DNA from 2 places in the Aureibacillus halotolerans genome. Region 1 is predicted to be linked to the other one. Evidence: predicted binding sites of a transcription regulator. Region 1 holds the regulator's gene; the other holds the start of a gene.
The links. Region 1 encodes LexA, which represses DNA repair genes until DNA is damaged. Its sites were predicted from a motif close to CGAACATATGTTCG; they were not measured.
Positions count from the first base shown of each region.

Region 2: a site for LexA is predicted at 1,524-1,537, ahead of EV213_RS11500 (YolD-like family protein). Genes of this name have one in related genera too.

Region 1 is NZ_SNYJ01000007.1:110,027-113,449, reverse strand. Features, by position in the region: gene EV213_RS10120 (DUF896 domain-containing protein) at 1-28, opposite strand, end outside; gene EV213_RS10115 (YneB family resolvase-like protein) at 67-741, opposite strand; gene yneA (cell division suppressor protein YneA) at 741-1,052, opposite strand; gene lexA (transcriptional repressor LexA) at 1,270-1,890, shown strand; gene EV213_RS10100 (sporulation protein) at 2,113-2,895, opposite strand; gene EV213_RS10095 (DEAD/DEAH box helicase family protein) at 3,206-3,423, shown strand, end outside.
Region 2 is NZ_SNYJ01000008.1:187,698-191,120, forward strand. Features, by position in the region: gene EV213_RS11480 (helix-turn-helix domain-containing protein) at 1-433, opposite strand, end outside; gene EV213_RS11485 (hypothetical protein) at 445-738, opposite strand; gene EV213_RS11490 (hypothetical protein) at 751-1,023, opposite strand; gene EV213_RS11495 (hypothetical protein) at 1,020-1,397, opposite strand; gene EV213_RS11500 (YolD-like family protein) at 1,556-1,900, shown strand; gene EV213_RS11505 (copper amine oxidase N-terminal domain-containing protein) at 1,967-2,572, shown strand; gene EV213_RS11510 (stress protein) at 2,572-2,991, shown strand.

The DNA.
Region 1 (3,423 bases):
TGCGATTAATTTTCTCTTTGGATAGCAACGTTATCACCTCTTGCCACCCATCATACAAAATACGGATTAAGGATGCAAATGAACCGCTTCTTTTTGTACTTGCTCATTTTCGTATTGTTTAAAACGTCGATTCACAGTCGCTTTAGAAACGTCGTACCCAAGACCTCTTAAGGTTGCCGCAATATCTCTATACGTCAGGCCGTTCTTCTTGAGCCTTACAATCTCGGATATAGGGATTTCTTTTCTTTTCCGACCAGGCGAACTTGACGTATGATTGCTTAAATTGCGAAACGGCTTGTAGCCATCCTTCACTGCAAGTCTCATCCCACGAGAAATTTTAGCATTATGTACCTTGCGTTGATATTCTTCGACAATGGAAACGATGTCAAGCACGAGGTGATCAGCATCTGACAGAGTCAACTCTCCATTTTCTTCGACACAGTACAAGGACAGACCATGCTTACGAAAATAATGGACAATCGCCATTTTTGCATTGCCACGACCGATTCTTGTCGCATCACTTACAATGATGGCATCTATCTGTTCGGACACCGCTCTTTCCATCAATTCAAGCATGCCCTCGCGATCAATGTCATAGCCACTGGCTTTTTCTGAAATGATGCCTTTTAATGTCCAGCCTTCCGTGTGGCAGGCTTGTGTAAGCTCTTTTTCTTGTCGTCCTAACGACGTCTCCTGCGACTGCTTGTCCGTGCTTACTCGACAATACCCAATCACATTCATTACTCCGCACCCGTGTATGCAAATTGTGAGGATCTCTCAGTGCTTAGCTGCTTCATCGTTACTGGAATGATGAGCTGCTGTCCTGGCTCAAGCGTGCTTGTAGGAAGCTGGTTGTTCTCTTTCACCCATTGAATGAAATCCGGTTTTGACATTGTATGCAGCGCCGTGTATTCTTCAGCAAGTGCCCAAATGCTATCTCCCTTCTCTATATGAACAGTTGCATACTCCTCATCACTTACACCATGAAAGAGAATCAAGCCAACAATAACAAATGCAAGACAAATATAATAAGAACGCCCAGAAACCACCATCTTCATTCCTCCCTGATACGAATGTTCGTTCGCCTTTAGATTACATGCGAACGTTTGTTTTGTCAACTATAAAATTCGAACTTATGTTTGTATTCCAAAGGACTGTTTGTTATAATTTATATAAATTACTTCCAGTCTATGAACCTTTTGAAATTGTATGCCTACATTTACTTTGTAAGTATGGATCCACTACGCGTAATAGAAAGCGAGGATAACTATGAAAAAACTATCAAAAAGACAACAAGATATTTTAGATTTTATTAAGGACAATGTACAAAGCAAAGGATATCCACCCTCTGTAAGAGAGATTGGGGAAGCTGTTGGACTTGCCTCTAGTTCAACCGTTCATGGTCATCTAGCACGACTAGAGGACAAGGGATTAATCCGCCGTGATCCAACAAAACCAAGAGCCATCGAAGTCTTGTACAGTGATGAACATGCATCTCCTATTGCAAAAGTATTGAATGTTCCTGTCATCGGGAAGGTTACAGCTGGACAACCGATTACAGCCATTGAAAATATCGAAGATTACATGGCCCTGCCTGAAAGTCTACTTCCAGCAGATGAGCAAGTGTTTGTGCTCGTCATCGAAGGTGAAAGTATGATTGAAGCTGGCATTTATGACGGGGATTTTGTTGTCGTTAAACAACAGCAAACAGCCAATAACGGGGATATCGTTGTGGCAATGACAGAAGACCATGAAGCAACGGTCAAGCGCTTCTACAAGGAAAAAGACTTTATCCGTCTTCAGCCTGAAAACGCAGCGATGGAGCCAATTATTCTTCATGATGTCACCATTCTCGGTAAAGTCGTAGGGCTTTACAGAGCGATTCATTAAGAGGTTGTCTTTCGCATTGGATATAGATAAACAAAGAGCCTTCTCCAAATTGGAGAGGCTCTTTGTTATAGAATTGCATTCACTACATGCTTCTTTAGGCCATCGGACGTGCTTGCTCTATGTAACGTAAAACCTCGACTGGTGCGGAGTTGCCAAAAGGGCAATGAGCACCGGACAAGGCAAAGCAACGACGAAAGCGAGCGTTTCTCATCAGCCTGAAGTTTATTTTTGAAGGATGGACCATAACTCACGTTCAACGACATCAGGTTGATTCAACTCATCCAACGTAAATTCCAATTCATAATACGCATCCTCGGACTTAAAGAACTTATCCAACCCTCTTAATCTTTGGTCCTTTGTAAGCAGTACATGCAAGGAATATTCAGTTGCATATAGGACTGCTTCAATCTCATCAATATGACCTCTAAATTCTGATGGGACCGCCCATTCAAATTCTTGGACATACTTTGGAATTTGATCCATCGGCAAGACTTTCTGATAAAAGCGCTCTGTCAAATAGTTGCCTGCTTCAACCTCCACTTCTCGTAGACGGAATCCAAGGTTTCTGACAGCATTGAGGAAAAGACGAGATGTTTCCGGCTCCTTAATCACAAGATAATCTTCATCTCTTGGATCAATGGCGAGCTCAATGTCCGCTCTAGTCGTAATCCAAACAGGACTTCTTGACGTGGAATGTGGGACGGTATAAGGGAGCTCGAATGCAAAGGGGATCGTTAAGCGCTCTCCACTTTTTACATGGCTGCCCTCAAATGAATAGGAGTCAACAACCACTTTCTTCTGATGCATTTTGTCCTCATGCTCGTACCAAGCCACTGTACATAAATCAATCACAAGCTGGTTAATGTCTGTGTCCGTGCCTGCCCCTTTTATATGGAACTCGCCATGGACAGTATCCCCTTTTGTGTACTGATTGTTCTGTAGTTGCGCATCAATTTTCACACCACCGATGCCGACTCTTTCTAGCGATTTTTTAAAGAAACTCATTTGAACGCCTCCATTGTCTTGTCGTCTACATGTGTCTACGAATCTACTTTGACAAAGGTTTCAAGTTATTTCAAGTATTGGTGTGGTTTCTCGACATTGCTCCTGCATGTTCGGCTAAAGCGATTGGAATATACCCTTTGATCCTTAAAGAATTTCTTACCAAAGGGGTAAAGACTTTGCCAAGTATTCGTGATGTAGACCCCTCTTCGCCTACATTATTGATTATTATTGAATTTAAGCAAGGATTGTGGAATAATCCTTTGAAATAGCAGTTGTCTAGAAAAATCCGAAAATATCAGGAGGCGCAATGATGAAGCTTGTTCTACTCTTTGGCCCACAAGCCGTCGGGAAAATGACAGTCGGAAATGAGCTCTCAAAAATAACTGCTTTAAAGTTATTCCATAATCATATGACCATTGATTTACTTGAACCCTTTTTCGGATTTAGTCCTGACATGTGGAGACTATCTACCCTTTTTAGAGAGGAAGTTTTTAGAACCTTTGCAACAAGCAATAACTATGGGATGAT
Region 2 (3,423 bases), on a different contig from region 1:
TCCCATCAATCACCCATGTCTTACCGATCTTAGTTGAGATGATTTTCCCCTTTGCGCAATAGTTTTTTACCGTACTCGGGTGCATATCCCACTTTTTTGCTGCTTGGTCCGCGCTGATTAAGTTGTTTAACTCCGCGCGTTTTGACATGACCGCCTGTAGGTATTTGCCCGACAAAGGAGTGTTGTTAAACTCGTCTGTCTCAAGCCCTGCAATCTCATCTGCTAGGTACTCAAATAGCAACATTTCCCTGTCGCCCCAATTGTGGTTGTACGCTATAAGCTCCTCATGTATCCACTTGAGCACCTTCTCAGGGTGACGCGCAAAATCCCCTGAGTAACGGCTGCTGATTGACGCTTTGTTAGCTGGTAAAGTGCGCTCTCCTAGCACATCAGCAATGGCTAAGACACGTCCAAACTTTTCGTCTCTTGTCATGACAATTCCTCCTAGTAAATGATTTCTGCAAATAAATAGATTTGATTGACCTGCCAAGCTTCGTATCCGTCTGCAAGTGCTTTTTCCTTTGCCTCTGCGAGCTGAGAAAGAACCTCAGCAGGGTATGCCTCAAAACGATCATCAACATCGTTTTTGCTGATCAGATGGATCACTGAGTCGCTATTGTAAGACGCCTCATCTTTAACGACACACCATGCATCGTGGTCCTCAACGTCGATAAAGATGGATGCTGCACCCTCCCACGTGTTAAACTCCTTAGTTGCTTGCTCAATCCCTTTATACATTGTAATTCCTCCTCATATTTGGTTGTTTTTTATTGCCTTGTGGATCTCTGCCGCGGTGGTTGGCTCTGCAACACCATCCACTACTTTGATGTATCTCCGTCCGCCCATGTCACACACGTCGTAAAAGCCGTCTGCTAACGTAAATTTTTTTGTGGCTCTGGTGTTGCCTTTGTCTTGAGGGACTAGCCACCGGTCAAACCTAAACTCTTTGCTGGGCCCGATGATCTTCGCAACCCACGTTTTATGTTTGCGGCTGCCCTCTGCGATCTCAATGGTGTGGCTCAAGCGATCGCCTCCATTACCTCATACTCTTGCACGTCCTTGACGGTTGCGCCAGTGACTAGGATAAAGCGACGTTCGCCACCGTCACAGACCTCGTACAAACCACCACTAAGCAAGAAAAACTTTTCAACCCAGCTCTCTTTTACTTCTTTTACAAAGGAGCGATCAAATTTAAAACGTGCATGTTTGCCTGTGATTTTAGCGACCCATGACTTGTGCTTACGGCTACCAGCGGATGTAACAAATTCTGCTTTTTTAGGACGTTTAGCTTCTGCCCATGCCATGCGCAATGCCTCTGCAAAATACTCAACAACCTTGCCACCGAATCTTACAACACCTTCACGCGCGATTTCCCAAGCTCTTTTCATGACATTCATTTGATCAGCTCCTTTTCGTCTTATGCGCGTTATCGCGCCTCTTGTTAATAATATACCATGCGCGGTATCGCGTGTAAAGTGGTTTGGCAAATTTATTTGTAAATTATTTCAGTCTCCTTTATACTAAGAACAAACGTTCGTAAAAGGAGACAAGCTAAATGGCAAAACGAGATCCAAGAGAGTACGCAAATTTCGGGCACATTCTTTGGGATAAAAATTTTATCCTCCCTGAGCAAAGGAATGATCTACGCAAACACTATAATGAAGTAAGACGACAACCACGCCCTAACATAGTAGATGAACTTGCACAGGAGCATTACGAACTGCTGCGCCATGCAGCAAAAGAAAAATACGTTCTCCACGCAAGACACTGGACCGCAGAAGACGGACAGTATCATGAGGTAACTGGCGTACCGAAAAATATCTGCGACACCTTTATGACCGTGGATATTGATCATACGTATGTGACCATTTCGTACATCACACACCTGACAAAAGTTTGAAACTATCCTGCGGTAATATGCGTAAATATGGTAAAATTGCCACAAATACATAAGGGAGGGTTTAAATTGAAGAAATTAAGAAATATCGTGTTGTTGACTGTGGCTGCTTTGGTGATCTTTTCAGCTGGTGCTTTTGCTGCAAGTGCTATCAAAGTAAAAGTGGACGGCCGTACTGCTCCAGTTGATGCAAAGTTGATTGACAACACCACGTACGTACCATTGAGAGCCGTATCCGAGATGCTTGGCGCTGATGTTAAGTGGGACCAGGCTAGTAGGACCGTTAACATTGCAAGTGTTGGATCTGCTCTGCCGTCATCTGGTGGGGAGGCTACGAATGTTAATCAGTATGTAAAGCTGGATAAGGTTGTGCAGGATGAGGATTCGTTGAGGTTGTATGTGACGTATTATAATGAGAGTGGCGAGGAAATGAGAGTGGCAGAAAGCCTTGCAACTATTGTCGCTAACGGTAAACAGTATGACTTTGATCAAAGCTTTAATTTTGATCGTTGGTATGGAAACGATGTCGCCCACGCATCAGGAACTCTTCAACCAGGCGTGAGTGCCGAGAGTGTAATTTTCTTTGAGCCTATTCCTGGGGTTGATAAAGTGAACGTCCTACTAAGACCAGGCTTTGAAGACTTCCGTTTTAACGACGTTAAGGTACAAAAATAGTGAAGCTCAAACTTACACTGGCATGCCTATTGCTTTTGCTCACCGCCTGTAGCTCTACTGCATCTGGTCGTAGTATTGAGCCTGATGTAGTCATCAAAGCATGGCAAGAGGCAGGACTAGAAGTAGAGGACGTAAAGGACCAGCCAAAGAATGAATTCAGAGGCTTAGCACCTAACAAGTTTGAGAAGAGTGTGGAGTTTAGCATCCCTTCATTAGGCGAGGACAAAGGTGGCCAGATATTTAGCTACAGTGATCAAGAAGATCTTGACGAAATGAAAGAGTATTATGAGGGACTTGCTGAGTCGATGGGGATGCTGTTTAATTGGACAGCTGCTCATCATAATATTTTAATACAGCTCAATGGCGATTTGAGCGAAGAAGAGTTTGCTGAGTATGTTGATGTTTTACACGAACTATAATTTTTTTACACAGATTTTACACAAGAAGACCGTAAAGCCCTTATACATCAGGGCTCTAGCGGACTAGGATTACGTCCTCCTGGGACGTCAAGAATTAGCACCAACCCTAGAACGACAAGGGGTTGGTGCTTTTTTGTGTTAACAGTTATGAATAGGATCTTTAAATCTTAATAGAAAAAAAGTTGATACAGGATGCTATATGGAGTTGTGTTCTTCTGTCAAAAGAACTAATATAATAAGGAGTCAGAATAATGAGACAAAATGTTTATTGTTGTTATATATGCAAGATCTCTACACTTGGTATCACTGCGTAAAAGCGTAGAATCGACTAATGCCGCTCACGACAATGTTTTCTTTGCCATCGATGACCCGGTTGAGCCACTAATGAAAAGGAGGATAGGTCATATATAGCCGAAATTGTGTGATAATCCA